DNA from 3 places in the Arthrobacter sp. NPDC058192 genome. Region 2 is predicted to be linked to each of the others. Evidence: riboswitches for the same ligand, from Rfam matches in the RefSeq annotation. Region 2 holds a riboswitch; each other region holds the start of a gene.
The links. A riboswitch is a leader RNA that binds a small molecule or an ion and turns the genes downstream of it on or off. The one in region 2 is predicted to bind thiamine pyrophosphate.
Positions count from the first base shown of each region.

Region 1: another riboswitch for thiamine pyrophosphate. It lies ahead of ACFVVK_RS01900 (ECF transporter S component); the one in region 2 lies ahead of thiC (phosphomethylpyrimidine synthase ThiC).
Region 3: another riboswitch for thiamine pyrophosphate. It lies ahead of thiO (glycine oxidase ThiO); the one in region 2 lies ahead of thiC (phosphomethylpyrimidine synthase ThiC).

Region 1 is NZ_JBHVVJ010000001.1:396,520-403,807, forward strand. Features, by position in the region: gene ACFVVK_RS01880 (glutamate--cysteine ligase) at 1-36, opposite strand, end outside; gene ACFVVK_RS01885 (UDP-N-acetylglucosamine 1-carboxyvinyltransferase) at 158-1,681, opposite strand; gene ACFVVK_RS01890 (energy-coupling factor transporter transmembrane component T family protein) at 1,779-2,579, opposite strand; gene ACFVVK_RS01895 (ABC transporter ATP-binding protein) at 2,576-4,192, opposite strand; gene ACFVVK_RS01900 (ECF transporter S component) at 4,233-4,880, opposite strand; TPP riboswitch at 4,947-5,089, opposite strand; gene ACFVVK_RS01905 (heme-degrading domain-containing protein) at 5,262-5,816, shown strand; gene ACFVVK_RS01910 (DUF4235 domain-containing protein) at 5,937-6,197, shown strand; gene mnhG (monovalent cation/H(+) antiporter subunit G) at 6,194-6,580, opposite strand; gene ACFVVK_RS01920 (monovalent cation/H+ antiporter complex subunit F) at 6,570-6,848, opposite strand; gene ACFVVK_RS01925 (Na+/H+ antiporter subunit E) at 6,845-7,288, opposite strand, start outside.
Region 2 is NZ_JBHVVJ010000004.1:100,830-108,117, reverse strand. Features, by position in the region: gene ACFVVK_RS05555 (VOC family protein) at 1-259, opposite strand, end outside; gene ACFVVK_RS05550 (amidohydrolase family protein) at 341-1,423, opposite strand; TPP riboswitch at 1,504-1,611, shown strand; gene thiC (phosphomethylpyrimidine synthase ThiC) at 1,580-3,427, shown strand; gene ACFVVK_RS05540 (alpha/beta fold hydrolase) at 3,529-4,263, opposite strand; gene ffh (signal recognition particle protein) at 4,335-5,921, opposite strand; gene ACFVVK_RS05530 (glucose-6-phosphate dehydrogenase) at 6,074-7,288, shown strand, end outside.
Region 3 is NZ_JBHVVJ010000003.1:21,540-28,827, forward strand. Features, by position in the region: gene ACFVVK_RS03780 (PHP domain-containing protein) at 1-65, shown strand, start outside; gene ACFVVK_RS03785 (DNA-methyltransferase) at 138-1,013, opposite strand; gene ACFVVK_RS03790 (DEAD/DEAH box helicase) at 1,023-2,756, opposite strand; gene ACFVVK_RS03795 (RNB domain-containing ribonuclease) at 3,062-4,561, opposite strand; gene thiE (thiamine phosphate synthase) at 4,639-5,334, opposite strand; TPP riboswitch at 5,361-5,482, shown strand; gene thiO (glycine oxidase ThiO) at 5,476-6,768, shown strand; gene thiS (sulfur carrier protein ThiS) at 6,765-7,001, shown strand; gene ACFVVK_RS03815 (thiazole synthase) at 7,088-7,288, shown strand, end outside.

The DNA of each region.
Region 1 (7,288 bases), on a different contig from region 2:
TATCAGCAGCTCTTCTTCCACACCGAAGGTGCGCATAGACCTATTGTGCGTCACGATCCGTCGAACGCTCTACGCCAACCCGGGATCAGATCACGCCCATGTCACCGCTCTGAATTGGCGCGATCTGACCCCGCGTTGGCCTGGGAAGCGCCTGGGATCAGTCTTGGAAATACTCGATCTTTGCGCCGATGGTGTTGAGCCGTTCGGCCAGGTCCTCGTAGCCGCGCTCGATGACGTAGATGTTCCGCAGTTCCGAGATGCCGCGTGCGGCGAGCATGGCCAGCAGCAGGCAGGCGGCCGGGCGGAGGGCCGGCGGGCAGCCCACCTCGGCGGCGCGCCACCTGGTGGGCCCGTTGACGTAGATCCGGTGCGGGTCGAGCAACTGCACCTGGGCGCCCAGCTTGTTCAGCTCGGTCAGGTAGATGGCCCGGTTCTCGTAGACCCAGTCGTGGATCATCGTCTGGCCGGAGGCGTTCGCGGCGATCACGGCGAAGAAAGGCAGGTTGTCGATGTTCAGGCCCGGGAACGGCATGGGATGGATCTTGTCCTCCGGTGCGCGCAGTTCCGAAGGCTTGGTGGTGACATCAACCAGGCGGGTGCGTCCGTTGCGGGCAAAATATTCGCCGGACACCTCAAGCTGCTGGCCCATCTGCTCAAGCGTGGCGAGCTCAATTTCCATGAACTCGATCGGGACGCGCCGAATCGTGACTTGCGAGTTCGTCACGATGCCGGCGGTGATCAGGCTCATTGCCTCGATCGGGTCCTCGGACGGGAAGTATTCGATGTCGACGTCGATGGACGGGCGGCCGGTGATTTTCAGCGTGGTGGTGCCCACGCCGTCGATCTGCACCCCGAGCATCTGCAGGTAGAAGCAAAGGTCCTGCACCATGTAATTGGGGCTGGCGTTGCGGATGATGGTGGTGCCGGGGCGGTGCGCGGCGGCCATGATGGTGTTCTCGGTGACGGTGTCACCGCGTTCGCTGAGCACGAAGGAGCGGTCGTCGCTGTCCGACGGCGGGGCCTGGACCGAGTAGAACCCGGATTTCGCTTCCACACTGAGGCCGAACTGGCGCAGAGCCTGCATGTGCGGCTGCACGGTGCGGGTGCCGAGGTCGCAGCCGCCGGCGTAGGGCAGCCGGTAGACGTCGCCCTCGTCCAGCAGCGGTCCCAGGAGCATGATGACGCTGCGGGTCCGGCGGGCCGCCTCCACGTCCATGGAGGCGAGGTCAAGGACCGCGGGGCGGCGGATCTGCAGGTCGTTCGCGTTGAGCCACGTGCATTCGACGCCGATGCTGGTCAGCACCTCCACGATCCGGTTCACCTCCTCAATCCGGGCCAGCCGGCGCAAGGTGGTGGTGCCGCGGTTGATGAGGCTGGCGCACAGCAGGGCGACGCCGGCGTTCTTGCTGCTGTTGACGTCCACAGCACCGGAGAGCGTCCGGGCGCCTTCGACCCGGAGGTGGGTCATCTGCGGCCGGCCCACGTTGACGATGCTGTGCCCGACGATCGCCTCCAACCGCTGGATCATCTTCAGGCTCAGGTTCTGCTTGCCCTGTTCCATCCGGGCAATGGCGCTCTGGCTGGTCCCGAGCTCGGCGGCGAGTTGCCCCTGGGTCCAGCCCTTGTCCGCGCGGGCTTTGCGGAGCAGGAGGCCTACGTGTTCAGCAGTCGGTTGAGTCATCCCACGAAAATATCACTGATGAGCTACCAGTCCGCGCATATACGGTCAGAATGGCATCTATGTCACACAAATACCCGCTCCATGCGATAACCGTCTACTAGCGATTGAGGAAGACGAGATTCCAGGTTCCCGCGCTGACGGCCGCGGCGACGGCGGCGGCCGCGACGCCTACGCCGCCCAGCAGCACCCAGGCGTCGAGTCCGCTAAACGTGGACGGCCTGGCCCACGTCCGGGCCGCGCCGCCGAAACCGCGGGCTTCCATGGTGACCGCAAGCCGGGAGGCACTCCGGATCGCCTGCACGAGCAGACCGAAACTCTGGCCCAGGGTGGCGCGGACGCGCTGGTAGGGGTTGCCGCTGGAGCCCACACCCCGGGCGCGACGGGCCATGCCGATGGTCTGCCATTGCTCCGCCATGATCCCGACGAGCCGCATGGCGGCCAACGTGCCCAGAACGAACCGCTGCGGCAGTTTGGCTTTCTGGGCCAGGGCGTCGGCAAGGTCCGTGGGATCGGTGCAGCTCATCAGCAGCACCGCGGGCAGTGCGATTGCGAGCCCGCGCAGCATGAAGCCGACCCCCAGCTGCAGGGATCCGGCGCTGATGGACCAGATACCGGCGTCGATCAGGACGGCTCCGGCGTCCGGCGCGAGGATGGCGGTGCTCCAGCCGCCCAGCGCCGCCGCGAGGATCAGCGGCCAGCCGCGCTGCCACAGCAACGCCAGGGTCAGGCCGGCCAGCGGCAGGAGGAATAGTTCGCAGGCAAGGGCCACCGACGCCGAGACCCAGTCGATGGAGAGCGCCAGCACCAGGGTGATCAGTGTGACCGCCGTGAACTTGGCGAGCGGGTTGGCGCGGGTCAGCAGTGCGTGGTTGCCGCGCAGGCTGAGCGCGTCCCTCACGGCGACGCCGCCTCGGGCAGCCCGAGTTCAGGGGCCTCTGCGGTTCCGGCGGCTGCGTTCCCGGTGCCCAGGCGCAGCTCGGTCCCGCCAAGGACGGCACTGAATTCGGCGTCGTGCGTCACGGAGACGACGGCGGTGCCGGCGTCGAGGAGCTCGGAAAGGAACGAGGCGAGTTCGGCCCACGTATTGGCGTCCTGGCCGAACGTGGGCTCGTCCAGGACCAGCACCTGCGGGTGCGCGGCCAGCACGGTGGCCACCGACAGGCGCCGCTTTTCGCCGCCGGAGAGCGTGTAGGGGTTGGCCTCTACGAGCTCCGTCAGCCGCAGCCGCTCCAGCAGCTCGTCCACGCGCTCTTCACCGTAGCCGAGATGCCGGGGGCCGAACATGAGCTCGTCCAGGACCCTTCCGGTGACGAATTGGTGCTCGGGCTCCTGGAACACGGTTCCGATCCTGGCGATCAGCTGCTGGGCTTTCCACCGGTACGGGTCCGTCCCGGCACCATCGCCCAGGAGGCTGCCCAGCTCCGCCGCGGCAGATACCGTCCCGGCGGCGGGGGGCAGCAGACCGGCCAGCGTCAGCGCCAGGGTGGACTTCCCCGAGCCGTTCTGCCCGGTGATGGTCAGGGCCTCGCCGGCGCGGACCCGGGCCTGGATCCCGGACTGCACGGGCCGCGGCGGGATCCTGCGGAAGCGCTCTCGCAGCCCGGCCCGCCGCGGCCGCTCACGGGAGACGGCGAGGCCGTCCGCCGCGAGCAGCAGCGGCCCGGCGGCAGCATCCGGGGCAGTCCGGGGCCGGGTCTGCGGCACGTACCCGGGGACCCAGACTCCGGCACGGATGAGCATGTCCCGCGCCTCCGCCAGGACCTGCTCCGGCGGCCCGTCGATCAGCACCGCGGATTCCGTGGCGGTCCCGGGCTGCAGCACCACGATCCGGTCCACGAGGTCTTTCCAGACCGCCACGCGGTGCTCCACCACCACCAGGGTGGCCCCGGTCTTGTCCAGGCAGCGCCCGACGGCGTCACGGACCTCCAGGACGCCGGCGGGGTCGAGGTTGGCGGTCGGCTCGTCGAGCAGCAGCAGCCCCGGCCGCATCGCCAGGATCCCGGCCAAGGCCAGCCGCTGCTTTTGCCCGCCGGAGAGGGCCGACGTCGGGTGGTCCAGCGGCAGCCTGCCCAGCCCGACGTCGTCGAGCGCCTCGCGCACGCGCGGCCAGATCTGCGCGGCCGGGACGCAGAGGTTCTCCGCGCCGAAGGCGACGTCGTCGCCGAGGCGGGACAGCACCACCTGGGTTTCCGGGTCCTGCTGCACAAGCCCGGCGCGGCCGTGCTGCGTACGCGGCGGCGCGCCGTCGATCAGCAGGCTTCCGGTCTCGTCAGAATCCTCGGCGTCGCCGCCCGCTCCCGCGGCGCCGGCCGCGTTGTCCCCCAGCACGCCCGCCAGGGCGTGGAGCAGCGTCGATTTGCCCGCGCCGGAGGGACCCAGCAGGAGCACCCGCTCCCCCGGCCGGATGTCCAGGTCCAGGCCGCTGACCGCGGGCCGGGACCTTCCGGCGTGCCGCCAGCCCCAGCCGCGGGCCGAGACGGCGGCGGGCCGGACGCCCGTTGTAGATGTCATGAGTTGTCTGCAGGTTTCAGAAGAGGATTCCGTGAACGGTTCAGGAGAAGACGGGCTCCGTGGCGGCCTTGCGGGAGGCGAAGGAGCCCAGCACGCCGGTTTTGGCCAGCCCGCGGGTTGCGAGCCACGACAATCCGCCGGCTATCACTGCGCCGGAGATGGTGGTGAAGATGATGTAGGCGAGCTTGTCCCCTGCTTCGTAAGCGATGTTCCAGCCCCACGGCAGGAAGGAGTCGTTCAGGCCGCAGAAGAGGCCCGCTCCGGCGCCGGCCAGCAGCGACACCGGCAGGTTGAATTTCTTGTAGAGGAAGGCCGCGAAGACCAGTTCCGCGCCGAGACCCTGCAGGACACCGGAGATCAGCACCGTGGTGCCGTACTGCGAGCCCATGATCAGCTCACCGGTGGCTGCCACGGATTCACAGAACAGCGCCGCCCCGGGTTTGCGGATGATGAGCATGCCCAGCACGGCCGGGATCATCCATCCGCCGGCGTAGAGGCCGGTCAGCGGCGGGTAGAGCGCATTGACCGGAGTCGAAATCAGGTTGGCGCCCTGGGACCAGGCCCAGAAGATGACGCCGCCGGCCACGGCGATCAAGGCGGCCACCACAATGTCCACCACGCGCCAGCTGTAGTTGCGCGGCGCGGATGAGCGGCTGGTGGAATCATGCTGTGCTGAAATATCTGTCATGTCGTCCTCCTGAGGAACAGGAGGGGAGGGTGCTCCGGCCGGGCTCGGCTTTCGCCGTCCTCCGCGCACCCTGAGAACTCGACTCCCTTGCGCCGGTACTAACCGGATCAGGTTCGAGGGTCTGCGGCTGTCCGCACTCTCAGCGCCCACCAATGGTGTCCCCGGATTTTCCGGCGACGCCCGACGGCGGCGCTCCCCTGTCGTAATTATTTCGCCCTTGTGGGCTGGCTCAGTTTACACCCGAACGGCCGGGATTTCAGCGGTACACCTTGACACAGACGGGGTGCCCTGCTGCCGGGAACAACCGCTTGGTAGAGTCATCGTGCCGGACCCCCGGACCCGCCAGAGGCGGCCTCGTTCCCACCGGAAAGCTGGATCATCTTGACGCACACACCAGCCACGCCAAACCCCTCCGGGGACTACGACCCGGACTCGAGCGAGCCGCAGCCGCCGGGCTCCCTCGCGGCGCTCATCGGCCGCGTGCTGGCCGAGATCGACGCGCTTCAGTTCGCCTCGTTCAACAAGGACACCGCGCTGGACCTCGGACTCCTCCTTGTCGAGCTGGGCCGGCAACGCTCGCTGCCCATCGCCATCGACATCACCAAGGGCGAGCAGGTGCTCTTCCACGCGGCGCTGGAGGGCGCCACACCGGACAACGAGCGCTGGATCAACGCCAAGAAGCGCACTGCGCAGCGGTACGAGGTCCCGTCCCTGCTGGTGGGGCTCCGCGCCCGCGCTGCTGGCGGCCGGATTGAGGACAATGCCTGGTTCGATCAGATGGAGTTCGCCGCCCACGGCGGGGCGTTCCCCATCTACGTGCGCGGCACGGGGGCCGTCGCCGTCGTGACCGTCTCCGGGCTGCCGCAAAAGGCAGACCACGAGCTGGTGGTGGAGGCGCTCCGGCTGGTCCTCACCCCGGAAAGCACCACCCCTTAACCCTCGACCCGGGCACCCGGCCGTCCTGGCGTGCACGTCCGCTCCGGCAATGCACTGGACCCGCCGTCTGGCCAGCTAGGCTAGGGGAAGCCCAGTCCCGCGCCCCAAGGAGACCTAAGAATGAACATCCTCATCAAGCTGCTCGGCACCGGCGTCAGCCTCATCGCCGGCTTCGCCGGCACCAAACTGGTGGACACCCTCTGGGAAAAGTCGACGGGCAGCAAGCCGCCCAAGGGCGACGACGACGTCCCCACCACGCTGCGCGAAGCCCTGACGTTCGCCTTGATCTCGGCCGCGGTCAGCGCCATCATCCAGGTGCTTGCGAACCGCGGCACCCAGCGTGCCATCACGCGTTTCGCCAAGACCCAGGACATCGTCTAGGCGGATCCGGCGCCTTCGTCCGGCCCGCGCTTGGCCGCCGCCTGCTGGACCACGGCCTCGAGCTCGTCGGAGCTCAACAGTTCCGGGTGCAGGTGTTTGGTCCGGTAGCCGGCGCGTCCCACCATGTGGGCCGACACGGGGACGGTGAGCAGCTGGAAGAGCCAGGCCACCACCAGCACGGGCCACACCCACCAGGTGCGCATCTGCAGGCCAAGGGCGGCCAGCAGCAGGAACAGGCCGAGGACCTGCGGCTTCGTGGCGGCGTGCATCCTGCTCATGAGGTCCGGGAACCGCAGCAGCCCGATCGCGGCGCCGAGGGACATCAGCGCCCCGGTCACCATGAAAACGGCGGAAACCGCGTCGATTACTGCGTCAGGATTCACGGGCATTACCTCTCCGGTCGGCCACGAACCGGGCCACAGTGACGGAACCGACAAAGCCGATGAGGGACATCGCCACCACCAGCATCAGGTTGTTCAGGTGGCGGTTAACGGCCATGTCGACGCACAATGCCGCCCCGAAGATGGCCAGCAGCACGTCCGCGGCCAAGACCCGGTCCAGCAGCGAGGGGCCCCGCGCGATCCGGACGATCGCCCCCGCGGCGGCCAGGGAGAGGACGACGGCGGTCACCGCCAGGACTGTCTGCATCATCCGGCGGCCTCCTGTGTGAGCGCGGAAAGTTCCTCTTTGGTTCCCATGATCCTGATCAGCCCGGCTTCGGTGTCCCGGACCTCCTTGCGCAGCTTGGCCGCGTCCTGGGCGTTGCGGACGTTGATGGCGTGGATGTAGAGGGTGGACGTGGACCTGTCCACCTCCACCACGAGGGAGCCGGGAATCAGCGAGAGCACATGCCCGGTGGCGGTTACGAGGAGATCGGAGTGGCTCCGCAACGGCACGGCGACGATAGCGCTGATGACGTTCGGCCCGCGGGCGACAGCAAGGTAGAGGACCTGGAAGCTCGCCACGGCGACTTTTCCGATGAAGACCAGGGCGAAGGGGACCGCCCGGAGTACGTTGAAGCGGCCGCCAAGTTCCACCGGGGGCAGGTACAAGAGGCGCGCCACGAGCACGGCGATCAGGGCACCGAAGAG
Region 2 (7,288 bases):
CCTCGAAGAGGAGGGCGGTGTGGAAGAGCCCGGCTTCGCCGCGGGAAGGAATGTTCAGGCCAGGCGCGGGCGCCAGGTGGACCAGGGGCTTCTGCTGGCGCCCGAGGTAGAGCCCGCCGTCCTGTTCAGCCACAATATCCAGGCCGAGGGCGCGCTGGTAGTAATCGGTCATGAGCTTCATGTCGCCCACCTTGAGCATCACGGTGCCCATAGTGAGTGCGGCAGGAAGGAGATCCTGGGTGCTGGCTTCTGCGGTCATCGAAACTCTCCAAGGGTTCTGGGGCCGCCGGGTTCGGCGACCTTCACATACACTTAAATTACTTGAAGCTTCAATTTATTCCTAATGGAGGAGCCGCCCGCGCAGCACGCTGTGCCGTGGTCCCCCGAGGGTGCCAAGGTGCCGGCGGGGGTCCTCTGTGCACACCAGGACATCCGCGCTGGCCCCTTCGGCGATGCCGTCCGCACCAAGCCACGCCCTCGCGGACCAGCTGGCGGCGTCGAGGGCGGCGGCGGCCGGCAGGCCCGCGGCGTGCAGCGACTGGATCTCATCCACTATCCGGCCGTGGCTGATCACGCTGCCGGCGTCAGTACCGGCATAAATGGCCACCCCGGCCTCGTGGGCTTCGAGGATCCGCTCCGCCCTGCGCTCCCACAGCGAGCGCATGTGCGCGGCGTAGCGGGGGAACTTGGCCTCCGCCCGCGCGGCGATGTCCGGGAAGGTGGCGATATTGATCAGGGTGGGGACAACCGGCACGCTTTGTTCCACGAAGCGCGGCAGGTGCCGGGGCAGCAGGCCGGTGCCGTGCTCGATGCAGTCGATTCCGGCGTCGAGCATGTCATCCAGCGTGTCTTCGGCGAAGCAGTGCGCGGTGACCCGCGCCCCTTCATCGTGGGCGGCCCGGACGGCTTCCCTGACGGTCGCGGCGGGAAAGCTGGCGGCGAGGTCGCCGGCGTCGCGGTCGATCCAGTCCCCCACGAGTTTGACCCAGCCGTCCCCCGCCCGGGCCTGCTTCCGCACCGCCTCGACAAGCCCGTCCGGTTCCACCTCGACGGCGAGGCCCCGCAGGTAGCGCCGGGTCCTGGCGATGTGCCGGCCGGCACGGATGATCCGCGGCAGATCGGCCCGGTGCTGGAGCCAGCGGGTGTCGTGGACGGCGCCGGCGTCGCGGACCAGCAGCGTTCCGGCGTCCCGGTCCGCCAAGGCCTGGGATTCCGCAACATCCTCCGGGACATCCCCGCCGGGGCCGAGTCCGATATGGCAGTGCGCGTCCACCAGGCCGGGGATGACCCAGCCGTCCAGCACGTGGTCCGGCGCGGCGGAGGGCCGGCGGAAAGTCAGCCTCCCGCCGACGGACCAGAGGCCGCGCCGTTCCGTGTCGGGTCCGGTGAGGACGGGGCCGGTGAATTCGATGATGCCGGTCATGGCACCCAGCCTAGCCCCGTGTCGGGCCTGGCGTCCCCGTCACACTCGCTTGCCGGCGCCCGGACACGTGGTAGCTTCGTCTACGACCACACGGGTGCCCCTGCAGGGGCTGAGATCGGGCTGACGCAGCCTGCGACCGTTGAACCTGTCCGGGTAATGCCGGCGAAGGAAGTGAGTAATCCTTTGAGCACCACAGAAACACAGCACAGCCGTGCCCAAAATGAGCACAGCCCTGTCCAAAATGAGCCTGCGGCCCCCACACAGGCGCTGAAGTCCCACTCGCTGGCCTTCACGACGGACCCGAAACACGGCCTCCGCGTCCCGGTGACCGAAATTGCCTTGGAACCCTCTCCGGGCGGCGTGGAAAACCCGCCGTTCCGGGTCTACCGTACGGCCGGACCGGGCAGTGACCCGCTCCGCGGGCTGAAGCCGTTCCGCGCCCCTTGGATTGAGGCGAGGGCCGACACGGAGCCGTACGATGGCCGGGCCAGGGACCTGCTCGACGACGGCAAGTCGGCGGTGCGCCGAGGTGCGGCGTCGGCCGAATGGCGGGGCGGGCGCCCGGTCCCGCGCCGCGCCGTCGGGGGCCGCACCGTGACCCAGATGCGCTATGCGCGGGACGGGGTCATCACCCAGGAGATGCGGTTCGTGGCGCTGCGCGAGAACTGCGACGTCGAACTCGTCCGCAGCGAGGTGGCAGCCGGCCGGGCAATCATTCCCAACAACGTCAACCACCCCGAGTCCGAACCGATGATCATTGGCAAGGCCTTCCTGGTAAAGATCAACGCCAATATCGGCAACTCCGCGGTGACCAGCTCCGTCGCCGAGGAGGTCGACAAACTTCAGTGGGCCACCCAATGGGGTGCGGACACGGTGATGGATCTCTCGACCGGGGACGACATCCACACGACCCGCGAGTGGATCATCCGCAACTCCCCCGTCCCCATCGGCACGGTCCCGATCTACCAGGCGCTGGAGAAGGTCAACGGCGAAGCGAACGCCCTGACCTGGGAGATCTTCCGGGACACCGTGATCGAACAATGCGAGCAGGGCGTGGACTACATGACCATCCACGCCGGGGTGCTGCTGCGCTACGTTCCCCTGACGGCCAACCGGGTCACCGGCATCGTGTCCCGCGGCGGTTCCATCATGGCCGGATGGTGCCTGGCGCACCATCAGGAGAACTTCCTGTACACCCACTTCGACGAGCTCTGTGAAATTTTCGCCCGCTACGACGTCGCATTTTCCCTCGGCGACGGGCTGCGGCCGGGGTCGACGGCGGACGCCAACGACGCCGCGCAGTTCGCCGAACTCGATACCCTGGCCGAGCTCACGCAGCGAGCCTGGGAGTTCGATGTTCAGGTGATGGTGGAGGGTCCGGGACACGTGCCCTTCCACCTCGTCCGGGAGAACGTCGAGCGCCAACAGGAACTCTGCAAGGGCGCGCCCTTCTACACGCTGGGGCCGCTGGTCACCGACGTCGCGCCGGGCTATGACCACATCACCTCGGCCATCGGGGCGACGGAGATCGCCCGTTACGGCACCGCCATGCTGTGCTACGTCACGCCCAAGGAACACTTGGGGCTGCCGAACAAGGACGATGTGAAGACCGGCGTGATCACCTACAAAATCGCCGCCCACGCCGCCGACCTGGCCAAGGGCCATCCGGGCGCGCACGAACGCGACGACGCCCTGTCCAAGGCAAGGTTTGAGTTCCGCTGGCGGGACCAGTTCGCGTTGTCCCTGGACCCGGTCACTGCCGCGGCGTTCCACGACGAAACGCTGCCCGCGGAGCCGGCCAAGACCGCGCACTTCTGCTCGATGTGCGGACCGAAGTTTTGCTCCATGCGGATCAGTCAGGACATCCGGAAGGAATACGGTTCCGCCGACTCACAGGCGGCCCTCGCGGCGGTGGCGGCCGGAATGCAGGCCAAGAGCAACGAGTTCCTGGCTTCGGGCGGAAAGGTCTACCTTCCGCAGCCAACCGTAGGCGGCCCGGCATAGCGGCCCACGGCGGCCCGCCGCCCCGGCCGGCCGGCCCGCCGCCCCGGCCGGCCGGCCCGCCGCCGCGGCCAACTGGGCGGCCCCTAAGACGCCAGCGGCCCTTAAGACGCCCGCGCGTGGCGGTGCCGGCTGACCTCGGCGATGAATGACCGGATGGCCCGGTCCCCTTCGGTTGAGTCCTGGGGCCGGTGCCCACCCGGGGCGGTGCGGTGCAGCGCCCCGGTCTCGCGGAGGTAGCCGGCGATTTCCTCGTACAGCGGTTCCCAGCCGCCGGTGAGCACCAGCGTCGGCACGCCCGGCACGATCTGCAAGGGGGCCTCCCAAGGCGGCGCCTGCAGCCGGAGCCGGCGCGCCGACCGGAGGGCTTCCGGCGTCGTGGCCCCCGGGGCGTCGGCGGCGAAGGCCCGGCGGATGAACTCCCGCTGGAAGTCGTCATCGCTGAGGCTGTGCCGGACGTCGTAGAGCGGCTGCATCAGTGCCCGGTGCGCGGCGGTGGCCGGCAGCTCCGCGGTCAGGGACAGGCAGGCCGGTTCCACCAGGGTCAGGGACTGGACGAGGTCCGGCCGCTCCACCGCGGCCATCATGGCGGAGATGGCACCCTGGGAATGGGCCACCACATGGCCGCCGGCCTCGCCGCGGCCGTCATCGGCCAGCGATCCGAGCACAATCGCGGCGTCGGCGGAAAAGCTGGATTCGAGCGGTTCGGCCACCGGGTCAAACCCGTGCCGCCGCAGGAACAGCGCGTCGTAGTCCAGCGCCATACCGTGCTGTTTCGGCCACGCGGCGGCGCCGAAGCTGCCGTCCCCGTGGACGAAGACTACGCGCTGCTTGAACATGGTCTAACCCTATGGCACCGGAGCGCCGGAGCCGCCGGCGACACAGCCCCGGCGGCACCGGCCAGTGGTAGCTACTTGCTGCCGCCGAGGAACTTATCGAAGCCCTTGGGCAGATTCAGCTGGGACGGATCGAAGTCGCCCCCCTGCTGGCCGAACGACGCTCCGGTGGGCAGGGCCTTGGCGCCGGCCGCGCGCCGGGCCTCGGCGTCGCGCAGTTCCTGCGCCGCCTTGGCGGGGTTGCCGGAACGGGCCTTCTTCTTCGGCGCGGACTTGCCGCCCTTGCGGGCACCGCCGCCGTTCATGCCCGGCATTCCCGGCATACCGGGCATGCCGCCGCCGGCGGCCATCTTCTTCATCATCTTCTGGGCCTGGGCAAAACGCTCCAGCAGCCCGTTAACCTCGGAGACGTGCACACCGGAACCGCGGGCAATGCGGGCCCGGCGCGAGCCGTTGATGATCTTGGGAGCCACGCGCTCATGCGGGGTCATGGACCGGACGATGGCTTCGACGCGGTCGATCTCGCGCTCGTCGAACTGCTCCAGCTGCTGCCGGATGTTCTGCGCACCGGGCATCATCATGAGCATTTTCTTCATGGAGCCCATGTTGCGGATCTGCTGCATCTGGGCGAGGAAGTCGTCCAGGGTGAAGTCTTCCTGGTCGGCGAACTTCTTGGCCATCCGGGCGGCTTCGTCCTTGTCCCAGGACTTCTCCGCCTGCTCAATCAGGGTGAGGACGTCACCCATGTCGAGGATGCGCGAGGCCATGCGGTCCGGGTGGAAGAGCTCGAAGTCGTCCACGCCTTCGCCGGTGGACGCGAACATGACCGGCTTGCCGGTCACCGAGGCGACAGAGAGCGCGGCACCGCCGCGGGCGTCGCCGTCGAGCTTGGAGAGTACGATGCCCGTGAAGTTGACGCCCTCGTCGAAAGCCAGGGCCGTGTTGACGGCGTCCTGGCCGATCATGGAGTCGATCACGAACAGGACTTCGTTCGGGACGATCGCGCGGCGGATCTGGCGCGCCTGCTCCATCATGTCCGCGTCGACGCCGAGGCGGCCGGCGGTGTCCACGATCACGACGTCGTGGAGGGTGCGCTTGGCTTCCTCGACGCCGGCACGGGCGACGGCGACCGGGTCGCCGGCGGGGTGGTCAAGTTCGGTGGACGTGGCGCCCGGGTGCGGTGCGAACACGGGGACGCCGGCGCGCTGGCCGACCACCTGCAGCTGGGTGACGGCGTTGGGGCGCTGGAGGTCGCAGGCCACCAGCATGGGGCTGTGGCCCTGGGCCTTGAGCCACTTGGACAGCTTGCCGGCCAGGGTGGTCTTACCGGCACCCTGGAGACCGGCCAGCATGATGATGGTGGGTCCGGTCTTGGCGAGCCGGATCCGGCGGGTCTCGCCGCCGAGGATCTCGACGAGCTCCTCGTTGACGATCTTCACGATCTGCTGGCTCGGGTTCAGTGCGCCGGACACCTCGGCGCCGAGGGCGCGTTCGCGGACGCGGCCGGTGAACTCCCGGACAACAGGAACGGCGACGTCGGCGTTCAGGAGGGCACGCCGGATCTCGCGGACCGTGGCGTCAACGTCCGCCTCGGTGAGGCGGCCCTTGCCACGCAGATTCTTGAAGGTTGCTGTCAACCGGTCAGAGAGTGAATTGAACACGCGCCGTGCACTTCTTTCAGTGGATCTACAGGTGGCGGCCGGTCCGGCACGCCAGCGTCGCGGCTGGTTTTCGCCTGAACGAACCGCCTCGACAACGGGACTCGACTATCTAGGGTACCAAGATGCGCCTCCAAGATGGCATGCTGGCTTAGATGACCAGCCAAACAACTGTAAAAACCCTGCTCATCCTGGGTGCCTCGGGCGATCTCACCGGCCGGCTCCTGCTGCCCGGGCTGGCCCGGCTGGTGGCCCGCGGCCGTGCCGACGGGCTGGCGCTGGCCGGGGCGGGATCGGATCCGTGGACGGCCGAACAGTGGCAGGAACGCATCGAGGAGTCCTTCGCGGACGAAAACTCCCGGGCCGACGCCCACGGCAAGCGGGAGCTGAAGCGGATCCGGCAGGACAGCAGTTACCACCAGCTCGACGTCACGGCCAAGGGCCAGCTCGCCGGGCTGCTGGCGGAACTCGAGGGGCCCGTGGCCGTCTACTTTGCGCTCCCGCCGCGGGTCAGCCAGCTGGCCTGCGAGGCGCTGACCCCGGAAGAGGTGCCCGCCGGCACCCGGCTGGTGATGGAGAAACCGTTCGGCTCCGACGAGCAGTCCGCGCGCCACCTGAACGCGACGCTGGCCGCGCTGGTCCCGGAAGACCACATCCACCGCGTGGACCATTTCCTGGGCAAGGCCACCGTCCTGAACATCCTGGGCCTGCGTTTCGCGAACACGTTCCTGGAGCCGGTGTGGAACAGGCAATACGTTGAAAAGATCGAGATCACCTTTGACGAGGACCTCGCCTTGGAGGGCCGTGCCCGTTACTACGACGGTGCCGGCGCCCTGCGGGACATGATTCAGAGCCACCTGCTGGAGATCATGGCCCTCATGGCGATGGAGCCGCCGGCGTCCGTGGACGAACGCGACCTCCGCGATGCCGTGGCCACGCTGCTCCGCGCCAGCAGCATCAAGGCCCCGTTCCGCGGGAGCACCCGCCGGGCCCGCTACACGGCAGGTTCCATCAACGGCCGGAAAGTCCCGGACTACGTCAAGGAGGACGGCGTGGACGCGTCCCGGGGCACCGAGACGCTGGCCGAAGTGGAGGTATCGATCGACAACTGGCGCTGGCAGGGCGTGCCGTTCATCCTGCGCTCCGGCAAGGCGCTGGCCGACAAGCGCAAGGAGGCTGTGGTGACTTTCCGGCCGGTGCCGCACCTGCCGAAGGGATTCACCGGCGTGGATGCCCCCAACAAGCTGCGGATCGGTTTTGGCCCTGACACGCTGCAGTTCGACGTCGATGTGAACGGCCCGGGCGATGTCCTGAGCCTGGACCGGGCCACGCTGACGGCCGAGCTGAGCGCCTCCGACCTCCTGCCGTAC
Region 3 (7,288 bases), on a different contig from region 2:
TGACCTCCTCGGAGGTCCTGGCCCGGATCGAGGAGCAGGGCACCGGCTGTTCCGTGGTCCGCTGAGCGGGCGTCCTCATTCCCAACTAACTGGCAGCAGGGGCCGTTCTGGACGTCCAGAACGGCCCCTGCTGCGAGCTACTTGGGCGGCTCGAACGTGGTGAACTGCGCCTTCGCGGACAGGCGCTTGGCCATGACGTCGACGGCGGCCTGGTTCTGGTCCACGCACACGAACTTCCGGTCGAGTTTCGCGGCCACGGCGCCGAGCGTGCCGGAGCCGGCGAAGAAGTCCAGGCACCAGTCGCCGGGCCGGCTCGAGGCCGCTACCACGCGCCGGATGAGGCCCTCGGGCTTCTGCGTCGGGTAGCCGGTCTTCTCCCGGCCGGTGGGGGAGACGATCGTGTGCCACCACACGTCCGTGGGCAGCTTGCCGAGCTCGCGCTTGGCGGGCGTGACCAGCCCGGGCGCCATGTACGGCTCACGGTCCACCTCGGCGCTGTCGAAATGGTACTTCGCCGGGTTCTTGACGTAGACGAGGATGTTGTCGTGCTTCGTGGGCCAGCGGTACTTGGCCCGCGCACCGTAGTCGTAGGCCCAGATGATCTCGTTCAGGAAGCACTCACGGCCGAAGATGGCATCCAGCATGACCTTCGCGTAGTGCACCTCGCGGTAGTCCAGGTGCAGGTACAGGGTCCCGTCATCGGCCAGGAGCCGCCAGGCTTCCACGAGCCGGGGCTCGAGGAAGGACCAGTAGTCGCTGAAGGCGTCGTCGTAGCTGTGCAGTGCGCCCTTGATGGTGTCGTAGGACCTGCCCTTGAACCCGACCCGGTCGCCCTCGCCCCCGGCGTTGAGCACCATCTTGGTTTCCTGGCGCCGTTGGACCCGTCCGGTGTTGAAGGGCGGGTCCACGTAAATCAGTGTGAAGGCGCCGTCCGGCAGCATTGGGAGGTACTCCGCGTTGTCCGCGTGCACCACCAGGTTGCTGCCGTCCGGCGCCCAGACGGTCTCAGTCATCGTCAGGGGTTAGGCCTCGGCGTTGCTCGGCTGTGCGTCGCCGCCGGCGACCACCTCGCCGTTGCGGCGGCGGGTGCGGGTGCGACGCCGGGCACGGGTTGCCCGGTCCACCTCGGTTGGGGCCTTCGACGGCGCAGCGGCTGCGGCTGCGGCTGCGTCCGGGCCGCCGGCCGCGGGGGCTGCGGCTGCTGCCTGGGTGCCGGCCCCGGCATCGGCGGGACGGCGACGGCGGCTGCCGGACCGTCCGCCAGCCTCGGAGCCGCTGCGGCGCGCTTCGCGGGCACCGCCCTTTGCGCTGTCGCGGCCGCCGCTGCGGCTGCTGTCACGTCCGCTGTCCTTTGCGCCGGCGCGCGTGGGCTTCTTGCCGGTTTCCCCCAGGTCTTCGAGGACTTCGGCGTCGACGCCGGCCAGCACGCGCTTGTCGCGGGGGAGGCGGCCCTTCGTGCCTTCGGGGATGTCGAGTTCCTCAAAGAGGTGAGGCGAGGAGGAGTAGGTCTCCACGGGCTCGGGGACGCTCAGTCCCAGGGCTTTGTTGATCAGTCCCCAGCGCGGCATGTCGTCCCAGTCGACAAAGGTCACGGCGGTGCCCTTGTTGCCGGCGCGCCCAGTGCGGCCGACGCGGTGCAGGTAGATCTTTTCGTCTTCAACGCACTGGTAGTTGATGACGTGGGTGACGTCGTCGACGTCGATCCCGCGGGCGGCGACGTCGGTGGCCACGAGGACGTCGACCTTGTTGTTGCGGAAGGCACGCAGTGCCTGTTCACGGGCGCCCTGGCCGAGGTCGCCATGGATGGCGGCCGCGGCGAAGCCGCGGTCCACGAGTTCCTCGGCCACCTTCGCGGCGGTGCGCTTGGTCTTGGTGAAGATGATGGTGCGGCCGCGTCCGCGGGCCTGCAGGATGCGGGCGACTACCTCCACCTTGTCCATGCTGTGGGCACGGTAGATGAGCTGGCGGATGTCGCGCTTGGTCAGGCCTTCGTCATCCGGGTCCGCGGCGCGGATGTGGGTGGGCTGGCTCATGTAGCGGCGGGCCATGGCGATGACCGGGCCGGGCATGGTGGCCGAGAACAGCAGCGTCTGGCGGACGGCCGGGGTGGCGGCGATCAGCGTTTCGACGTCCGGCAGGAACCCGAGGTCCAGCATTTCGTCGGCCTCATCGAGGATGACGACCTTGACGTTTTTCAGGCTCAGGTGCTTCTGCTTGTAGAGGTCAATCAGGCGTCCGGGCGTACCGACGACAACTTCGACGCCGTTCTTCAGCGCCTCGACCTGCGGCTCGTAGGCCCGGCCGCCGTAAATGGTGGCGATGCGGGCGTTGCGCTTCCGGGCAGCGGTCTCGAGGTCGGCCGCCACCTGGACGGCGAGTTCGCGGGTGGGCACGATCACGAGGGCCTGCGGGGCGCCGGGAACGGCCAGCTTGTCGAACCCGGCGTCGTCGCGGCCGACGACGCGCTGCAGCGCCGGGATGCCGAAGCCAAGGGTCTTGCCGGTGCCGGTCTTGGCCTGGCCGATGATGTCATGGCCGGACAGGGCGACCGGCAGCGTCATCGCTTGGATCGGGAAAGGGTGGGTGATGCCGGCGTCGGCAAGGGACGCCACAATGTCGGCCCGGACGTTGTAGTCGGCGAAGGTCTTTTCGGCAATCTCGTGCGGTTTTTCGTCCGAGATGATGGTTTCTTCAGGCTCGATGGTTTCCGTGCCGGACTCATCGGTCAGAAGCTGGTGCGTATGCAATTCACTCACAGGGGAGTTTCCTTATTCATTTGGGCTGCGCTGCTTGCTCAACGGGGCCGGCCGGGGAGGCCGTTCCGGAGCACGCTCAGGCGCGCAAGCAAATCCAGTGGAAGCCGATCGCGGGCTATCTAAATGCTGGCACTGGGGACCAGCGGGTGTATCTCAAGATCGCGTAGGGGCGGGCTTGTTGAATTCGAAAATCATGGAAATCAACGACCGGGCATCCATTTCTACCTCTCCAGTCTAGCTGTACGGGGCCCCGATCCTCGACTTAGGCCCCGGCCGCGCCGCCGGGGCGCCCCCGCAGCCGGCAGTCAGAGCACCAGTTCCAGCAGGATTTCACGCGTGGCGATGTCGGAGGCGACCACCCGGACCCGGACCTGCGTGCCCGGCTCGAGCTCCCCGGGGCACCGTGCGGTCACCGCGGGCTCGGCGATCTGGACTATCCCGGACGGCCCGTTCCCGTTGCCGTTGGCCTTCCCGCCGTTCCCGTTGCCGTTGGTGCCGCCGTTGCTGCCTTTGGCGGGTTTGGGGCCGGAGAGGACGACGGCGTCGAATTCCTGGCCGATGTGGTTGACGAGCAGCGCGGCCTCCACTGTGTCCAGGGCGAGCCGCTCCAGCTTGGCGGCCAATTGGTCCGAGGTGGCCATGATGGCAGGAAGGGATGGCAGGGCCGCCCGCGCCCAGGCCGGAACTTCGGTGCCGTTGCTCAAGGCCTCGCAGATCACCAGCACGAACCGGTCAACCAGCCGCCGCAGCGGCGCCGTGGAATGGGCGTAGGCCGCGCCGATGGCGGACTGGACGGCGGCTGGCGGCACGGTGCCGTCGAAGGGCGTGTAGCCGGCGCCGCGGAAGAGCATGCCGGCAGAGTGCACGATGGCCAGCTGTTGGGGATCCATGGGGTCCAGGGTCCGCAGGTATTCGCCGTAGCGCATCTCCCCGTCCCAGGGCTTGCCGAGCGCGTGGGTCTGCCGGTGGAAGTGGCGCAGTGACGCCTCGTCGGGGGCGGGCATGGTGCGCAGGATACCGACCTTGCCCTCAAGCATCAGCTGCGCGGCCGCCATCCCGGTCATGAGCGAGATCTGGGCGTTCCAGTCCTCCACCGGCAGGGGCGGGACCGCCACAATCCGGTAGCCACCGTCGGGCAGCTGCTGGATCTCCTGCTCCGGCATGTTCAGGCTCGCACCGCCGCGGAGCCGTTCCAGCTCCACCCGTTTGATGCCGACCTCCTTTAAAAGCTGCAGCACGGGTGCCGCGGTGCCGGCGTCGAGCTCTGCCTGCACACCCTTGTAGCTGAGCTTGGCCCGGCTGCGCACCTGCGCGCGCCGCACGAGCACCGAGGTCACCTCCGCGGCGGCGTCAAGGTCGAACTCCCAGACGAACGCCGCGCACAGCTGGTCCGCCAGGAGGCTGCCGGCGGCTTCGCTGATGACCTCGGGATGCAGCGGGATCCGCCCGTCTGGGGTGTAGAAAGTCTGGCCGCGGCGGCGGGTTTCGGCGTCGAGGGCCCCGCCGGGGGCGACAAACGACGGAACGTCCGCGATGGCATAGAAGACCTTGTAGCCACCGTCGGAGCGCTCGATGTGCAGCGCCTGGTCCAGGTCGGTGGAGGATGCCGGATCGATGGTCACGAACTCCACATGCGTCAGATCCAGGTCCGGAAACTTGTGCTCGGCGACCGCCGCCTCCGCGTCCCGGAGCGCGTCCTCCGGGAACGGGCCCGGGAGCTCGAGCTCGGTGCGCAGCGCCTTGAGCGCTCCGGCGAGCTGGTTCTTCTGCTCGTGAACGCTCGGGGTCAGGCGATGATGGGACACGAAAATCAGGTTAGCCCGATTTCCGCCAATAGTCTTGGATCAGCAGCCCGGCCCCGGACGGCGCCCGCCAAACCGGCTCAGGAGTCTGCGGCGTCCAGTGCCGCCAGCAGTGCGCCCGCGGCGTGTGCCGGATCATCCGCGTCAGTGATGGCCCTGACCACGACGATCCGCCGGGCCCCGGCGTCCACCACCTGCTCCACGTTCCCGAGGTCGATCCCGCCGATGGCGAACCAGGGCACGACGCCCTCGACCTTGCCGGTCCCCTCCGCTTCGGCGCGGCTGATCGCCTGCGCGGCGTAACGCACCAGGTCCAGGCCGACTGCGGCACGTCCGGGCTTGGTGGGAGTCGCCCACACCGGTCCCACGCAGAAGTAGTCGAGGCCCTTGCGGCCCGGCGAGGACGCGATGGCGGCGTCTACCTGCTCCGGGCTGTGCGTGGACAGGCCCACCACGGTGTGTTTGCCGAGCAGGCCGCGGGCTGCGCCGAGGGAAATGTCCTTCTGACCGATGTGGAACACCGGCGCGCGGGACAGTGAAGCGATGTCCGCGCGGTCATTGACGGCCCACAGCCGGCCGTGCCGCGCGGCTGCGGCGTGCAGAACCTCCAGAAGCTCCAGCTCCTCGGCCGCCTCGAGCGACTTGTCGCGCAGCTGGATGATGTCCACTCCGCCGGCGAAAGCGGCGTCCACGAAGTCCGCGAAGTCTCCGCGGTCCCGTCGGGCGTCGGTGCACAGATAGAGGCGGGCAGTTGTGTGGAGGGAGTCCTGGCTCATGGCACCAGCCTAGTTCCTCTAAACTGGGCGGATACCGCGGGAGCCCCGCAGCCGCCATGTCGGCGCTGCATGGCTGAGAGGGCGTCAGAGCCGACCGCTTGACCTGATCCGGCTAGTACCGGCGTAGGGAAGGAATTTTCCATGGGCACAAGAACCAGCCATGAAGCCGAAGCCGCAGATGACGCGGTCAACGTCGCCGTCAACGCCGACATCACGGCCGACGTTGCCGTGATCGGCGGCGGCGTGATCGGCCACGGCATCGCCTTCGAGGCCAGCCGTGCCGGCCGGTCCGTGGTCCTGATCGATGACGCGCCCGGCAGCGGAGCCAGCTGGGCCGCGGCCGGCATGCTGGCTCCCGTCAGCGAACTGCATTACCAGGAGGAGCAGCTCCTGGAGCTGATGCTGGAGTCCTCCCGGCTGTGGCCCGCGTTCGCGGCCGCGATCGACGCCGCCGCCAGCTTGGAAACCACTGCGCCCGGCTCGGCAACCGGGACCGGTTACGTGACGACGCCGACCCTCGCCGTCGGCGCCGACGCCGCGGACCGGCGCGCGCTCGCGGACCTGCGGCTTGCCCAGCAGGCCTGCGGCCTCACCGTGGAACCCCTGACAGTGCGCGAGGCCCGCGGCCGCGAGCCATTGCTGAGCCCCGCCATCTCTTGCGCCTTCGACATCCCTGCCGACCACCAGGTGGACCCGCGACTGCTGGTCGCCCGGCTCGGCGAACTGCTCGACGCCGAGGGCCGCAACAGCTTCGTCCGGCGGCGCGCGGCCGGGCTGCTGTGGGAAGGCGGCCGCGTCGCCGGGGTCCGGCTGACCGGCGGCGGTTCCGTGCGGGCTACGGAAACCGTGGTCGCCAACGGGCTGGGCGCCGCCACACTCGACGGTCTGCCCCCGGGACTGGTGCTGCCGCTGCGCCCGGTCTACGGCGACATCCTCCGGCTCCGTGTGCCCGGGCACCTGCGGCCGCTGGTCACGGCCACTGTGCGTGGCATGGTGCGGGGGGTGCCGGTGTACATCGTGCCCCGGCAGGACGGCACGGTGGTGATCGGTGCCACCCAGCGCGAGGACGGTCCGGTCCATCCGCACGCCGTGTCCGCCGGCGGCATCTACCAGCTGCTCCGGGACGCGCAGCAGTTGGTGCCCGCGGTGGCGGAGCTGGAGCTGCTCGAAGCCACGGCGCGGGCCCGGCCCGGCACGCCGGACAACGCCCCGCTGCTGGGGCGGGCCGCGGACCCGGACGGCGGGGACGTGTCGGGGCTCATCATCGCCACAGGTTTCTTCCGGCACGGCGTCCTGCTGACTCCCGCGGCCGCCGCCGTCGCCCGGCAGCTCATCGACGGAACATCCGACCCGCGCTGGGAAGGATTCCGTCCCGACCGTTTTTCCCGCGTCCCCGGTGCGTCCGGGGACAGTCCCACCAAGGAAGCAGCATGAACATCAGACTTAACGGAACGGAGCAGAGGGTCGCCGACGGCGCCTCCGTCGGCACGCTCGTCAGCCAGCTCACCGGCCGCAGCATCGGCCCCGATGGGCAGGCCGCCGACGGGCGTAAACTCGGCGTCGCGGTGGCCCGCAACGCCGAAGTCGTGCCGCGCAGCCAGTGGCACGCCACCGCGCTCGCCGACGGCGACGACGTCGAACTTGTCACGGCAGTCCAAGGAGGATGACGGTGAGCGAGACAACATTTAGTCGAGTCCCGAGCGACCCGGGTGCTCCGGCACCCGCGGCCCCTCCGGCGCCCGCGGACCGCTTCGTGGTCGACGGCGTGACGCTTGGCTCCCGCCTCATCATGGGCACCGGCGGCGCACCGAGCCTGGACGGACTGGGGGCGGCGCTCGTGGCCTCCGGGACGGAACTGACCACCGTGGCGATGCGCCGGTATTCGCCGGCCGAAACGGGGTCGCTGTTCCAGCTGCTCGCGGACCACAACATCAGGGTGCTGCCCAACACGGCC